Regions from separate parts of the Acinetobacter sp. NBRC 100985 genome, predicted to be linked through region 1. Evidence: riboswitches for the same ligand, from Rfam matches in the RefSeq annotation. Region 1 holds a riboswitch; the other holds the start of a gene.
What was found. A riboswitch is a leader RNA that binds a small molecule or an ion and turns the genes downstream of it on or off. The one in region 1 is predicted to bind fluoride.
Positions count from the first base shown of each region.

Region 2: it holds a riboswitch for fluoride, as region 1 does, so the genes downstream of both, ACT4_RS14375 (DUF190 domain-containing protein) here and crcB (fluoride efflux transporter CrcB) in region 1, are expected to answer to the same signal.

Region 1 is NZ_BAEB01000004.1:81,091-89,337, reverse strand. Features, by position in the region: gene ACT4_RS01425 (DUF2071 domain-containing protein) at 1-799, shown strand, start outside; fluoride riboswitch at 858-938, shown strand; gene crcB (fluoride efflux transporter CrcB) at 1,065-1,445, shown strand; gene ACT4_RS01415 (DUF190 domain-containing protein) at 1,463-1,792, shown strand; gene ACT4_RS01410 (type B 50S ribosomal protein L31) at 1,882-2,136, opposite strand; gene ACT4_RS01405 (AarF/ABC1/UbiB kinase family protein) at 2,276-3,571, opposite strand; gene ACT4_RS01400 (MATE family efflux transporter) at 3,821-5,170, opposite strand; gene ACT4_RS01395 (DMT family transporter) at 5,216-5,677, opposite strand; gene hemW (radical SAM family heme chaperone HemW) at 5,794-6,948, shown strand; tRNA gene ACT4_RS01385 (tRNA-Lys) at 7,073-7,148, opposite strand; tRNA gene ACT4_RS01380 (tRNA-Lys) at 7,270-7,345, opposite strand; gene ACT4_RS01375 (long-chain-acyl-CoA synthetase) at 7,466-8,247, opposite strand, start outside.
Region 2 is NZ_BAEB01000038.1:141,055-149,301, forward strand. Features, by position in the region: gene ACT4_RS14365 (3-deoxy-7-phosphoheptulonate synthase) at 1-598, shown strand, start outside; gene ppa (inorganic diphosphatase) at 650-1,177, opposite strand; gene ACT4_RS14375 (DUF190 domain-containing protein) at 1,170-1,502, opposite strand; fluoride riboswitch at 1,565-1,646, opposite strand; gene ACT4_RS14380 (hypothetical protein) at 1,846-2,346, shown strand; gene ACT4_RS14385 (TonB-dependent receptor) at 2,418-4,529, shown strand; gene ACT4_RS14390 (PepSY domain-containing protein) at 4,533-5,993, shown strand; gene ACT4_RS14395 (adenosylcobinamide-GDP ribazoletransferase) at 6,048-6,788, opposite strand; partial or broken gene ACT4_RS14400 (histidine-type phosphatase) at 6,889-8,247, opposite strand, start outside.

The DNA of each region.
Region 1 (8,247 bases):
ATTTTTGAGTTGTCGTTTGATTTTGCAGTTGCGCCGACTGTTGATGCGTTGTATTCCATTTATGCGTTTAGAAAGTCAGGTCAAAGATATTGTCTATTTATCTTGGCTGGTAGATGTGGAGCAGGTACGTCAGCATTATCCTTCTGATGTACCACTTTGGGAGAAGCAAGGTAAAACAATTTTTACGATTTTAACCTATCAACATCAGCATTTCGGTTTTCGCTTTTTAGGTGGGTTACGTCAATGGATGCCGTCGCCACAGCAAAGTAATTGGCGATTTTATCTAGATCATACTTATCCGAAGACTGTGATTTTTGAGCAAGTGCTTTTAGATCAGTATCTCTATGTGATGGGTGGACGACTAGCCAGTGATGTGATGCCTGCACAGTATGCGCCTGTATTTCAGCATCAGTTTAATCCACAGCAGCAAAGTATTCAGACAGATGTTTTTGTTGATACAGACTATTCATTTAACAGTGATGTAAAAATGACACAGGAAAAAACACTCACACCAACATGGCAACAGATGTTTGATTCATGGGATGAGGCGGTACAATTTTTGGTGGATCAAGATCACGCTTGGGCAGAATGGGTTGATCGACCTGAATGCATTTCGCAGGGTGATATTGAGATGCCTGTTCAGTATGAAGATATACGAGCTGCTCAAATCTTGTCTCTTAACGCGCCTGCATTATTAAAGAAATTTGGCGTGGAAAGTGACACAGATGCTTTTACATTTGTTGTCCCTGCTTTAGATTTTCATGTACTCGGTGAACGGATTTTAGAAAAATCGAACTAGATTGTGGATAACTTTATGTTTATACACAGTGTTGAGTTGTCTAAAAATTATGTTATTTTAGAGCAAAGGAGATGGCATTCCTCCTATCACAAACCGCTCCATTTTTTACTAGATGAGAGCTAATGATGCCTACGTTTCCCTGAACAGGGGCGTAGGTTTGTGCGTGCTCTGTTCTTTAATTTGGAGTTCGCAGATGATCAGTCCTCAGAAAAATAAACCCATGTTGAATGTTTATTTATCTCCAAATCAGTGTTTGGAGTGAGTCATGTATTATCCTTTAATTTCGATTGCATTAGGTTCAATGTTTGGTGCTTGGTTGCGCTGGTTTATTGGACTCAAACTCAATCCAATTTTTCCTAATATTCCATTGGGAACAGTCGCCGTAAATTTTGTTGGTGGTTTTATCATTGGATTTGCAATTTCATATTTTTCTCAAAGTTCACTCAGTCCCAATTATAAACTTTTTGTGATTACAGGCTTTTGTGGCGCGCTTACAACATTTTCAACCTTTTCAGCTGAGATCGTGACCTTGCTACAAAGTGGTAAATTGGGTTATGCATGTGCCGCAATTGCGATTCATGTTTTAGGCTCATTGTTATTTACGATTTTAGGAATGAGTTTACATCAGTGGTTAAGCGCGGCTTAGTTGGGGGAATAGTCAAAATGAATGGATTTTTAATTACTTTTTATACTGCCCAAAATCGAACTTATCAGGGACAGTCCATGAATGAGTGGTTGTTTAGTGTCGCGAAGAAAATGAATCTACGAGGTGCAACGATGTTAAGTGCTGTCGAAGGTTTAGACCATCATGGTCAATTGCATTCTGGACATTTCTTTGAGCTGGCGGATCGTCCAGTACAAGTTCAGTTTGCTGTGACAGAGGATCAAGCAAAGGAATTGTTAGATTATTTGAATAGCAAAGAAATCTCTTTGTTTTATGTCAAAGCACCCATTGAGTTTGGTTTCGTTGGACAATCTGAAAATGAGATTTGAATTTTAGGCATAAAAAAAGAAGTCTAAGCGGAGGAGATTGCCTTAGACTTCGAATAATTACAGCCTAATGGGTGAAACTTAAAATAAGATTAACCCTTGCGGTTAAAACGACCAAAGCGTTTATTAAAGCTTGCAACACGACCTTCATTGCTCGCCTGACGTTGCTCACCTGTATAAAACGGGTGTGATGCACTTGAAATATCCAGCGTAACGTATGGATAAACTTTACCTTGATATTCTTTCGTTTGCTTGGTTTGAAGCGTACTCCCAATTAAGAAATAAGCATCCGCATTGGTGTCATGAAATAGAACTTGTTGGTATGTAGGGTGGATATCTTTACGCATTTTTAAATACTCCTAATTTATATAGAAATGTTATAACATAACAATATATGGAGTCAATTCATGAAACTTCAAGCTGTATTATTTATACATTTAAATAATACAGCTTCTTTGAAATTCGCCGATGAAAAGTAGGATGGGTTTAATAATTCGGTACCAGTTCTTCAAAAAGATCATTCAAATTGTCATGCACCTTCAGATGAATGAGATTCCAGTAATGTCCTGAAATCGTTCGATTCACCATCAGCGTATCAGGTGATGGTTTAAAGACATCCCAATATTTTAATGATTTCTTCACCAGTCTCATGCCATCGTGATGAGATGAATTTTCAGCAAAATCGTAATGTGTGCTTAATGGACGCAGTAGGATTTCGATCCACTGGACATAAAGCTCGCTTGGAAATTTTTGCTTTTCAGCGATTGAATGTAGCTCAACCAGTAGATTTTCAACCTGATTAATATCTTCTTGGCGAGCTGCATTTACCAATGCTTTAAAATGCTGAATGATTTCAGGTGAAAGGGTTTTTACACTGCCGTAGTCATAAATGATGATACTGCCATCTTCTCGGAATGCAAAATTCCCTGGATGGGGGTCACAGTGAAAACGTTTTAAGAAAAACATTTCTTGCCCCAAAGCACGAATTAAACGTCGACCAATTTGATTGCGTGTTTCGACTGACCATGTGCTTGCAGTTTCAATGGACTCGCCTTGTTCTAAGCTGAGTGTAAGAACGCGACGAGAAGAATATTCTTTATAGACCGTCGGTATAATGACTTGGTCATCGAGTTTTTCATGAAATGTTTTAAAGACTTCGAGGTTTTGTGCCTCAATTTCATAATTAAGTTCAGCAGATAAACTATCTTGAATTTCTTTAAAAAGTTGGTCTTGTAATTTTTTATCAATTTTTAAAACACCCATGAGACGAAGTGCAAGACGGACTTGTTTTAAATCACTTTCACATGCATCGTCGACCCCTGGATATTGCACTTTGACCACAACTGATTGACCATTCGGTAGCACTGCACGATGTACTTGTCCAATCGATGCAGCAGCAAAAGGCTCTGCTTCAAAAGAGCTAAATACTTCAGTTAAGGGTTTACCTAGCTCTTTTTCAACTTGCTGTTTAATTGCAGCGAAAGGCATTGCTGGTGCTTGGCGTTGTAGTTTGGCAATTGCTTTAGCGACTTCGGGTGGGAAAATATCTTTGTACTGTGAGGCGATTTGACCGACTTTCATTACCGCGCCTTTCATTTCACCTAAGGTATCAGCAATTTGTAATCCGATATCTTGAAAGAGTTGGCTTCGTGCTGCATTTTTTTGTTCTTCGTCTGCATTGAGATTGCGAATGGAGTTGGCGACGCTTTTGGTCGCAATACTTGCGGTCATACCAGCGAGTTTTAGAAAACGTTTACTGGGTGAACTTGCATGCTTCGCCATTTCGCTTGACCTCATACGATCCAGTTTTAAATTGATACTTTGATCATAGGCGACAAAACTTAAATTGCCTATAACAAAATGTTAAGTGATGTAATTTAAAAATCTCCCCTAAATTATCTTTAAAAGAGGGGAGTGCTTGAGCATCTAAGGTGATTTTAGGTTGTTGAGTACATTTTATTTTTATTCTTCTTGATATTTTAAATCTCTTGAGAGCTGTAGTGAGACTTACAGCTTCACTAGGAAAAATATCTAAAGGAGGTTGGCTAAGCGTTTATTGTTTAAATACAATCGCCCAATAAGTAATACACATGCGATGGTTAAACCAATAATCAATCCTAACCAAACACCTGCGACACCCCAAACGGTATAGCGTGCTAAATACAGACCAATTGGAAAGGCGATTACCCAATATGCCATCAACGTAATCCACATTGGTGCTTGTGTATCTTGCATCCCACGTAAGCATCCTGCGGCACTGACTTGCCACGCATCCATGAGCTGATATGCCATCGCAAACCAAAGTAGATACATAGCAACAGGAATTACTTGAAGATCATCTGTGTAAATTGCCACGATGTATGGGCGTGCAACCGCGATCAATGCCATCGTACAGGCTGCAAAGAATGTTGCACTTAATAGCCCGACTTTTTGTACTTGTCGCATGGCAAGCCAGTTTTTTTCACCATAATACATTCCCACACGAATGGTGAGTGCAATGGCTAGAGACAATGGAATCATGAACAATTGAGAAGTCACGGAAATGGCAATTTGATGTGCAGCAATTGCATTTTCGCCTAATGGGCTGAGGACCAATGCGCCTGTACTGAAAATACTAACTTCGAAGAAAACTGCGAGTCCAATTGGAAAACCAAGCTTGAGTATTCTTTTGACCCAATACGGATCAATTTTTTCCCATTGAGTGAAAATAGGTGCTTGTTTATATGCTTTTGCTTTAGAGATGTAGATCGCCAAAGTGATGAACATTAACCATTGTAGAATTGCTGTAGCAAAACCGCATCCAGCACTCCCCAATGCAGGAATTGGCCCAAATCCATACATAAAGATAAAGTTCAGTGGGATGAGGACGAGTAAGGCGATTAGGCTAATTGCCGTAACAGGACGTGGATGGCCTAAGGCCTCGGAGTAACTGCGTAATGCTGCATACATCATTACAGCTGGCATACCAAAGCCAATCGCATGCAAGAATAAGCTCGCTTTAGGTAATAAGGCTTCTGGTACGCCGAAAAGTGGCAGTAGCATTGGCATCGCCTGCAAGATCAGCATTGCCAAAATACCGAGGATGAAAGCGACCCACAAAGATTGGCGAGCAATCGTTGGAATTTTTTCAGGTGTTTTCGCACCACGCGCTTCCGCAACGAGCGGCGTAGCGGCAATCATAATCCCTGCAAACAGCAACATAACAGGAATCCATAAGCCGACACCAACAGCAATCGCTGCAAGGTCAGCAGCGGAAAGATGCCCTGCCATAATGGTATCAATCAGGCCTAAACCAGCTTGAGCAAATTGAGTAATCAGAATAGGAAGCATCAAATGGAATAATTGCTTCAATTCATAGCGCGTCGTGGAAGTGTGAGACACAAAAAATACTCTTATAAAAATAAAGGAGAGTTAGGGGCTATATCCCTAACGCTGTAAGGTGAGTAACACACCGATAAAAATAACAATACCGCCAAGCAAGCGTTGCCAGTTTATAGGCGTTTTGTCCGTACCTATCCAGCCAAAATGATCAAGTAACATTGAAATCACCAATTGCCCAAAAATGACTAAACCAGAAAAAGTCAAAAAACCGAGCTTAGGCGCAGTATAAATGCTCATACTAATGGCATAAACCCCAAGGCAACCGCCAATCCATAAATACCACGGAATATTTGAAAGTTCACTTAAACTTGGTTTAGATACATCCTGAAAATAGACTAAAAAAGCCAAAATAACTGTGCCAACAAGAAATGAAAGAAATGCGGCCTGAAGCGGAGAATGTAAATGTTCTCGGAATTGAGCATTGATTGCTGTTTGAAATGCCATTGCAATTCCAACACCTAACGCAAGGGGAAGAATAAATAGCAATTGGCTAGAGATTTTCATCATATTATCAATCTAATTGTTCTTTGTAATCACAGTCTAACTGAATCGTGAAGTGATGATAATAAGCTGATTGAGAGAGTCATGTTAAAATAGAAAAGTTCTGTTATTGAGCTTTTACTTTGAGTCATTTAAATCCAGCAAATATTCCACTTTCTCTGTATATCCATATGCCTTGGTGTGTGCGTAAATGTCCTTATTGTGATTTCAATTCGCATGCTGTTCCTGATGGGCAGTTATCAATGGATTTGGAGCAACAATATCTTGCGGCTTTGGTGGCTGATTTTGAAACACAGATAGAAATGGCTCAAGGTCGTGCAATTCATAGTGTGTTTATTGGTGGTGGAACGCCATCTTTAATCTCAGCACAAGGCTATCAGTGGTTATTCGATCAACTTAAAACTCGATTGGATTTTGAAGCCGATTGTGAAATTACACTGGAAGCCAATCCGGGAACAGTTGAGCATGATCCTTTTGCAGATTATCTTGCGACTGGAATTAATCGTTTATCGCTCGGTGTACAAAGTTTTGATGCTGATCATTTACAGCGCTTAGGGCGGATTCATTCAGCAGATAATGCTTTGGATGCAATTCAGCAGGCGCGTCAGGCAGGCTTCGAGCGTGTCAATGTCGATTTAATGCATGGTTTACCAAAGCAGACAGAAGAACAAGCGCTCACAGATCTAAAGTTAGCTGTAACGCATGGAGCGACGCATATTAGCTGGTATCAGTTAACCATTGAGCCAAATACTGTTTTCTTTAGAACTCAGCCTATATTGCCACAAGATGAAGTTTTAGAGCATATTCAGGAGAAAGGTGAGGCCTATCTTATTGCAAATGGCTACGTAAATTATGAAGTCTCTGCATGGCGTAAGGAAAAGCCATCTACACACAATCTAAATTATTGGCAGTTTGGAGACTATTTGGCGATTGGGGCTGGGGCACATGGTAAAGTGACGCGTCCTGATGGGATTTACCGCTTTCAGAAGACACGCTTGCCCAAAGATTACTTAGCTAAAGTTCCTGCTGATCATGTGCAAATGAAACGAATTGAAGCAGACGAATTACCCTTTGAATTTATGATGAATGCGCTACGCTTAAATGAAGGTGTGCCTGTTGAACTTTATGAACAACGGACAGGTTTAGCGTTGCGTGATTTGGATGATGTTCTAACACAATTACGCGACAAAAAATTATTGCTTGAAGACCCTGCTATCTTAGCTTGCACAGCCCAAGGGCATATGTTCTTAAACTCAGTCTTAGAAGCATTTTTATAATCTAATGATATGAATGCTTTGAGCAAGGATGCTTAAAGCAATTTAAATTTATTTGTCATCATTTGGAAAAATAGTTTAGACAAAATAAAAAGCCTCATCATTTATGATGAGGCTTTTTAGAATATGGTGGGTCGTCCGCGACTCGAACGCGGGACCAACGGATTAAAAGTCCGCTGCTCTACCAACTGAGCTAACGACCCTGAACGAGGATAAGTAAAATATTTTTTACTTTGTCGTAAAAGAAAATCTATGATTTTCTATGACGTTAAATCTCTTACAGGCATTTGTAAAATACATTTTACAAACTAACAAAACATTAAATGGTGGGTCGTCCGCGACTCGAACGCGGGACCAACGGATTAAAAGTCCGCTGCTCTACCAACTGAGCTAACGACCCATCTCGTTTTGATGTTGCGTATTCTAGCAACTTATTCAGCTAACACAAGAGGAAATTTAAAAACATGTGCATGATTGTTTATAAAAAGCACGATTTCCTCTTGTTTAGCTAAAAAATAAACTAGAAACGGTATTGATAACTTTGAATATTGTCAAAAATCTCAGTACTTACATCACAATAACTTGTTGCACTCGGTAATAAAACCAATAAACGTTCAGAAGTTTTGCTTGGATTAAACGCTTCTTCTTTGAGTTTATTCTTTTGGTATTTGAATGTACCTGTCGTTTCAACTTTTGCTTGTATGCGTAAGAAAACAGGAATTGCGTATGACGGTAAGCATTTTTTAAATACGTTCACCATCTCTGCTAAATCTGTTTCATTGAGCTCTACGCCGTCAACAAGTGTGATTGCTGCCATACCAGCACGACCATTGGTATTTGGAATTTCAACACCGTATACGACAGCCTCAGCGATCTTGTCATATTCGCAAACCATGTTTTCAACTTCGGTTGTAGAAACGTTTTCACCTTTCCAACGGAAAGTGTCGCCAAGACGATCTACAAATTGTGCATGGCGGAAGCCGATATCGCGAACTAAATCACCTGTATTGAAATATGAGTCACCTTTGGTGAATACATCTTTCAAAATCACAGATTTGTTTTTCTCAGGGTCAGTATAGCCGTCAAAAGGAGAACGGCTAGTGATCTTACCGATAAGTAAACCAACTTCGCCTGTTTTCACTTTCTTGCAGTAACCTTTTTTGTCACGGACAAGTTCATTTTTCTCTTTATCAAATTCAACGATTGCATAAGGGGTAGGGGAGAAACCTACAGTATTATCAAAGTTGAAAATATTACTGAAGCCAACGTTACCCTCGCTTGATGCATAGAGTTCTAGGACTT
Region 2 (8,247 bases), on a different contig from region 1:
GATTTCATGGTCTGCGATTGGTGCGCGTACTACAGAAAGCCAAACTCACCGTGAAATGTCGTCAGGCCTATCATCTCCTGTTGGTTTCAAAAATGGTACAGATGGTGGCTTAACAGTTGCAACCAATGCAATGCAATCTGTTAAACATGGCCATAGCTTCTTGGGTCTAAATGAAAATGGTCAAGTTGCAATTATTAATACTAAAGGCAACCCTTACGCTCACGTCGTATTACGTGGTGGTAATGGTAAGCCAAACTATGATGCAACTTCTGTTGCCGATGCTGAAGCAGCTTTGGCAAAAGCTAAAGTTAGCAACAAGATCATGATTGATACTAGCCATGCCAACTCAAACAAAGATCCGTACTTACAACCTTTAGTTTTGAAAAACATCACTGAACAAATTCTTGATGGTAACAAATCAATCGTTGGGATCATGGTTGAGAGTCACCTTAAAGGTGGTCGTCAGGATATTCCTGAAAACCTATGTGATCTAGAATACGGTAAGTCAGTAACTGATGGCTGTATTGATTGGGATACGACAGAAAAAGCATTACTCGAAATGCATGAAGCATTAAAAGACGTACTACCAACACGTTAAGCTACATTCACAAGAAAAAGCCCATGTAATATGGGCTTTTTCTTTTATCTATTATTTATGTGTTGGATAAGCTTGCACAGATTTTATAATTTCTTCTCTCGCTTTTTGCACATTCTCCCAAGCTATAAATTTGACCCATTTACCCTCTTCCAAGTCTTTATAGTGTTCAAAAAAATGTTTAATCCGATCTAAAATAAGAGGATGAATATCATCTATATCCTTTATAGACTCATATAAGGGAGATGTTTTGACATGAGGAACCGAGATAATTTTAGCATCCATTCCATGCTCATCCTCCATATACATCACACCCACAGGGCGACTACGAATCACAGAGCCAGCAACAACAGGATAAGGTGCAAGTACGAGAACATCTAAAGGATCGCCATCTTCACTCAAAGTTTCAGGTATATATCCATAGTTAGTAGGATAAGACATTGCAGTACTCAGAAAACGATCAACAAATAAAGCATCATATTCTTTATTCATTTCATATTTTACAGGTGCATGATTTTCTGGAATCTCAATTAAGCTGTAAAAATCATCTGGAATATTCAGACCTGAAATAACCTTAGACATTATTATTCTCCTTATGTCCAACATAACCAAATTCAATTGGGGTTTTGGTATAAAAAATTGAAATGTTTTCTTGAGAGATAGTCGAAAGAAACGATTGTTCTTGCTCAATATTCACCACAAACTCAATTTGAATCGGACGATCAGCAAGTTCAAAAAAATGTGCGGCGTGGAGTTTTCCATGTCGATCAAAACTCTCAACACCATGACTTACAGTTGCACCTTTTAAACCTATAGATTGAGCTTCGGTCAGCAGCCACTCATACAGAAGTTTTCCTTTGTAATTTTCATTTTCTTCAATATAGAACTTGAGTAAATAACCTTTCATACGCATCTCCAATAAATAGAATGCGTAGTCCTACGCACCCTATTTATTCTTTATAAATTTAGGGTAACGTAGGCATCATTAGCCTCTATTCATTTTAATGACGAGGCGGTTTTTGCAAGGAAGAATGCCATTTCCTTATTTCAACGTATTTATCTTAGTCGCATCTCAACGTATTTGCAATTTTAGATTCAAGCGAATAAAGCCTTATATATTTACATGAATAATTAAGAGATAAGTCTCTTATTCACTATAAATTCTGTTGTAAATGTATCCAATACATTTTGAACTGTAATATTTTTTTAATTATACTGCTGCCACATTTCTACTACGACGCTTTGCTGATATGCAATCCAGTTTCCGTCAACACTTGCTAAAGTGGCGTGCCTCCCTAGGCACGGTAACTTTGCTTTGTTTACTCTGGCATATCTTCTTGCCCACAATGGTGCATATAGGTGTCGTACCTGCGCTCTATGCAATGCCAAGCCATTGCCAAGTCACAGATATACAAAATAGCTTGATGGCTTCAGAAACACATTCAATTCATCATCACACGATGCATCATATGCAACACGAACAGCATATGCAGCATGCTGAGCATTCACATCTTAGTGAACATGCACAGGCTGTTTTTGCGCTTGCAAGTCAAATCATGAAACATTGTCCTTTATGTTCTCATGGTTTAGATGCTGCTGTGATCATACCATTACTTGCTTTTGTACTTATCTTTCTTTTGGCGTGGTTTAGCCGTGTACGCTGCCTTTGCTATACATGGACCGAAGATTTACATATACCCCGTATCTTCTACACACTTCCCTTAAAACAAGCCCCACCACTCACTTTATAAACCGCATTTTTACATCGTGCCCAGTAAACCACTGTGGTACAGCCCTGTTTATTGCTTTTATAGAGTTCAACATGACTACTCAATTCCGTTTGTCAGTATTAACCGCTGCTTGCCTTTCTGCGAGCTATAGTTCAATCATTTTTGCTGAAGCTACACCTTCTGAACAACCGCAAACATTAGCCACAATTGTGATCACCGCAAACCGTGAAGGTGAATCAATCAACAATACACCTGCTGCAATCAGTAAAATTAACGCTCAAGATATCGAAGATAAACATGCAACATTCATTGGACAAGTGCTTAATCAAGCACCTGGCGTCCGTATGAATGATCTGGGTAATGAACAACACATGATGTCCATTCGCCAACCGATTACTACTGCTGCGGTTTATCAATATTTAGAAGATGGCTTATCTATACGTCCTGTGGGCGTGTTTAACCATAATGCGTTATACGAAGTCAATTTGGCTGGGATCGATAATATAGAAATCCTACGTGGCCCAGCGAGTAGCTTATACGGTAGCAATGCGATTGGTGGAACGATTAACTTTTTAACTAAAGCACCAAGTTTAACGCCCACAGCAAATATAGGTTTAAGTGCCAGTTCTGAGGGATACCGCCGTTTAGATGCAGGTGCATCCAATACCTTTGATAGCGCATATGGTGAGCATGGCTTAAGGATTTCCGCATACGCGAGTGATCGTGGTAATAGCTGGCAAGATCACGCCGAAAGTAATAAACAAAGTGTGACTTTAAGGCATGATTGGCATATTTCAGATGCAACACAACTGAAAAATATTGTCAGTTATAACCATCTCAAAGCGGATATGACAGGTAGTTTAAATACAGATGACTATAACAAACGTCCGGGTTATAGCTATCAAACATTTACCTATCGTGAAGTTGATGCAACTCGTATCTCCTCGCAACTCAGCCATAGCTGGAGTGACCAACAACAAAGCCAAGCGACCTTGTATTATCGTGATAATACGACTGATCAAAACCCTAGCTATAGCATCCGCACAGATATCAAAAATGGTAAGCCAACTGGCACTTATAGCGGTCAAACAACTTATAATGCATTTCAATCTTATGGTTTGAATTTACAGCACTCGATGAACTTCGACCAAGTAAAGTTGATCGTTGGTGCGATGGCTGATCACTCACCGAATCAAGCCAAAACCAACGATATAGAAGTGTTCCGTGATCCAAACACCTTAGTTTACACAGGTTATAAACAACGCCAATTACTTCGCGATTTTAATGTCGATGTCAACAACCAAGCTCTTTACAGTCAGATAAATTGGCAGGCAATAGAAAATCTAAAATTAGTTGCTGGCGCACGTTATGACTGGATCAGTTATGACTATGATAATAAATTAACACCCTCTAAAGTCACTGGTGCGCCTGATGAAAAACGTAACTTTCACAAAGCCAGTCCTCAATTAGGTTTTGTGTGGAATATAACCCCTGATATGGACCTTTATAGCAACTGGTCACAGGGCTTTGTTCCTCCAGAAGTGAGTAGCTTATATGGTGCAAACCTCGTTACACCTGATCTAAAAGAGGCAACATTTAACAATATTGATGCGGGTTTGCGCTTTAAGCTTTTTGATGATCGTCTTGATGGAGAAATCACTTTATATCGCTTAAATGGCAAAGATGAAGTCATTAGCTATACCAAACCTGATAATACACGCGAACCACGTAATGCGGGTAAAACGCTGCACCAAGGTGTTGAAATTGGTGGGACATGGAAAATTAGCGACTTGTATGATCAACGCCTGAAACTTTCTGGTAGTTGGTCAAAACATGAATACAAAGAGTTTCAGCCATCTAGTGTTTTAGATTACAGCGGCAATACCATGCCAAGCGCACCAAAAACATTTGGTACAGTTGAATATCAAATCAAACCTACGCCTGAACTATTACTTTCGGCCGAAGGTGTTTATGTCGGTTCATACTGGATTAACGATGCTAATACCGAAAAATATGATGGACACACCATTCTAAATTTACGTGCGAATTACCGTAAAGCTGCATATGAAGTTTATGGACAAATTCTAAATGCAACGGATGTTCATTATGCGGAAAGCACTTCGTTTAGTAATAACCAAGTCAACTATACCCCAGCTGCGCCTCGAACGTACTTAGTCGGTTTAAGCTATCATTTCGGGAAATAAAATATGAATGCCAAGCAACTTAAGAAGCTATTGTCTCTGCACCGTAGTTTTGGAACAGTTCTCGGCATTTTAGTTTTATTGTGGGCTTTAACTGGTGTGTTGCATCCTATTATGAGTGCAACACAACCTCAGCCTGTAAAACGAATGCCACCATCTCAGCAACTTGATTTGCATACTGCAATACCTGCAAATCAAGTATTACAGCTGCAAAACATTCAACAGTTTTCAGCATTACAAACGATACAACTGACACCTGAGCAAGTTGCCTATCGTATATTGAAACCAAAGCAGAATATTGCTGAATACTACGACAGCCGAACTGGTCAAATCATTAAAAATGCAGAACAATTTAATGTAATTCGATTAGCCAATTGGTACACAGGCTTATCGAAACAGCAGGTTGTTTCAGCACAAATCATTACGAGTTTTAGTGATGATTATCCTAGTGTGAACCGTCTGCTTCCCGTTTGGCGTGTCAATTATGACAATGGACTTAGAGCTTATGTTGATCCGTCGCAATCAAGACTTGCAACATTGTCAAATGATCAAAAAATGTGGATGGCGAAAATTTTCCGCCTAGGTCATACATGGACTTGGGGTGATCAACCTTGGAAAGGTCAATCACTGATTATGCAGCTCGCCTTGATTGGAATCTTGTGCTTAGTTTTTATGGGGTTTGGATTATTTTTTAAAATTCACAATCGTAAAAACCATCGACTACGTCAAAAACCTATTCGTTTTTTACATCGTTATCTAGCGATTAGCTTAAGTACATTTATCTTGTTATGGGTCATAAGTGGTTTTTATCATATTTGGAATAAAAAGTCTGAAATACCTGTATTTAATCCTATTTTTCATGCACAAGATTTAAGTCCTGACGCGTGGAAACGAGCTACACAACATCCAGTTCAGGGTCTAAGCATTGTACCTATTACATTTGGTCTAGATCGTAGTCATGCAGCGTGGTTAATCCAATCGGCAGGCAAACCTCAGTTGCAAGGAAGTATGACCGCAGCGAATGAACATGATCATCACCGTCACTCAAAAGATACGACACCGGCGATTCAAGTGATTGATGCATACAGCTCGGAAGATTTAGATATCCTTGAGCAAAGTAAAAACTTAGCAGCAAGTTACTTAAATCTATCTATTCATCAATTCAAACAAGCAACTTTGATCACAAGCTTTGGTGGTGAGTACGGTTTTATTAATAAACGCTTGCCTGTCGTGAAAGTAGAAACGAGTTTGAGTAATCAACTTCGAGTCTATATCGAGCCAAGTAGCGGTGTGATCGCAGCTCAAGTCACGCAACAAGATGCTTTGGAAGGATTTAGCTTTGCTTATCTACATAAATGGACATGGTTGCCAATAGATAAGACACTAAGAGATATTCTTCTAGCAACCATTGCTGGATTGATTGCTTTACTCGTCATTCTCGGTTTCTTCATTCGAACTAAACGCTAACAACTATCAGACTGATCTGTCTTTGATAAGGGAGTTTAGTCACTAAACTCGCATCTAAATATAAAAAGAACCCATCACCACAGTCATGATCAATCCCGTTTCAACTAATTCAATCGCTGCACCAACGGTATCACCAGTAATCCCGCCAATTCTTTTTACAAATAATGATCGCAAAATAGTCAGTAGAAAAATCAAGCAAATAAAAACTACAAAACCCAACCATTTATACAGACAAAGAAATGGCAATGTAATGACAAAAACCATCCAACCAGCTACTTTAGGTAGATAATCAGTCAAAGAGCTGCCCAAACCTTTTTCACGTACATATTGTGTTGTTAAAAAAAGAAATAAAGGAACACAACGTCCTAACACAGGAAGTATCAGCAAAAAGTAATTTAAATGCTGTTCTAGTAGCACATATAAAGCTGCAAACTTTAAAAGACAAACAACAATTAAACTGAGTACACCCATCGGGCCACACGCAGGGTCTTTCATTATTTTTAATGTGCGTTCTGGATCACCAAAACCACCCACCCAAGCATCAGCAGTATCGGCTAAACCATCAAGATGTAAACCGCCCGTTAGCCAAATCCATAACACAAGAATGATACTTGCAATGAGTAAGGTTGGAAGTTTGACTAAGAGAATTGAACAAGCAAATAAAATAAGACCGATAAGTAGACCAATAACAGGATAAAAAAGAATGGCTTGGCCATTTTGTTTTGCACTTGGCATCGTTTTTAGTTCAACTGGTAGAACCGTCAAAAATTGCAAGGCAATCCAAAAAGGCATCATATTTAATCAGCTTCATTCAATAATTTTTAATTGACAGATTATGAAGAAATAAAATTGGGAATAGCAAGCCTATTCCCAATCAAAAAAGATCAGTAGATTATTACATTTGATAACATTGTTTTAATTTTAAATAGTCATAGTAGAAACTATTTGAGTCGGTACGCGCATAATCACATGATGGCTTAAATAAGGTTTCTTTCTCGTTGTAGAACATTTTTGACCAAGGTGTTCCCCTGAGCATTTTGGTAAATATCCCACTGTAAATTTGCTGCCATAGGAGAAACCATTTCACCTCGCCATGCACTGTTGTCATAGCTATAGGTCTGACGTAACGGCAACGGTTGCATCATTTTATTTAATCCCAAACTTGTTGCCAATGGAATAACGATTTCAGCATGAGCGAATCTCAAAACTGCACGATGTGACTGTTTTCTTTCAATAACTGCATCAACTTGACTAAAAAAATCCTTTTTTAATCCCTGCGCCATCACACTTGTAACACCATTTGATTCGGTAAAACTTGGGCCTTTAGCATAAAAATCATCGGCATCGTTGAACTCTGCATAAAATTTTGCGGCATCCGCTGGCATGTATTTATCAAAACTCACGCCTTTAAGCTCAGACTGCATTCCACCTGAGATCGAATACAACTCATAAATATAAGCAGCCGCATCTACAGCACTAGCAATCTTATTCTTTCCTTTACCATTTTCAGTCACGGTTTCACCTGATGGAGCAGTTACGGTGTATGAGCCAGTGTTCAAAAAAATATATCCGCTTGTACCTAATTTTTTAATAAATTCAGGTTTAAAAATCGGTGTTAATACACGCATTGCAACCTGTTCAGCACGCGTATTTTCAGCCAGTTCATCTAATTTATTAGCTAAATCAGCATCATCTTCTTCAAACTGTTGATAAGCCTGACTTGCATCATAAATCGCTTGTTGCTGTACAGATAAAGGCTGTGTTAAATCTTGTTCTTGGTTCAAGCTGTGAAAGTAAAGTTTAAAACGGTCTACACCACCATCTTCAATCGTTGGAACACTACTACTGGCTAAACTGGTATACGAAAGCGGTGTAATTTGGTTTTTAAGTTCAGGCTGTTGTTGAATCAATTCATTTGTAAAGAATTTAGCACTATCTATTGCGCGATCTACACCAGAACTTTGTACTAAAATAGACGCTGGTTGAGCAGCTGCGGTTTTAAATAATGTGGGTAAACGTTGTAATAAACGATCCGCAATACCGCGATGTTCTTGAATCCCAACCATTGTTTCATTGCCATAACCAAACTGACGAATACCATCAATACCATAACCCAGCAAAATATTTGCTTTCATCATTGCTTCAATATCTGCACCCAATTGCTCACCTAACGGCGTTAATGCATTCTCGGCTTTGGCTTGTTCCCATAAATTATAAAGCGCTAAATCATATTTAATACTTGATAAACCTCTAG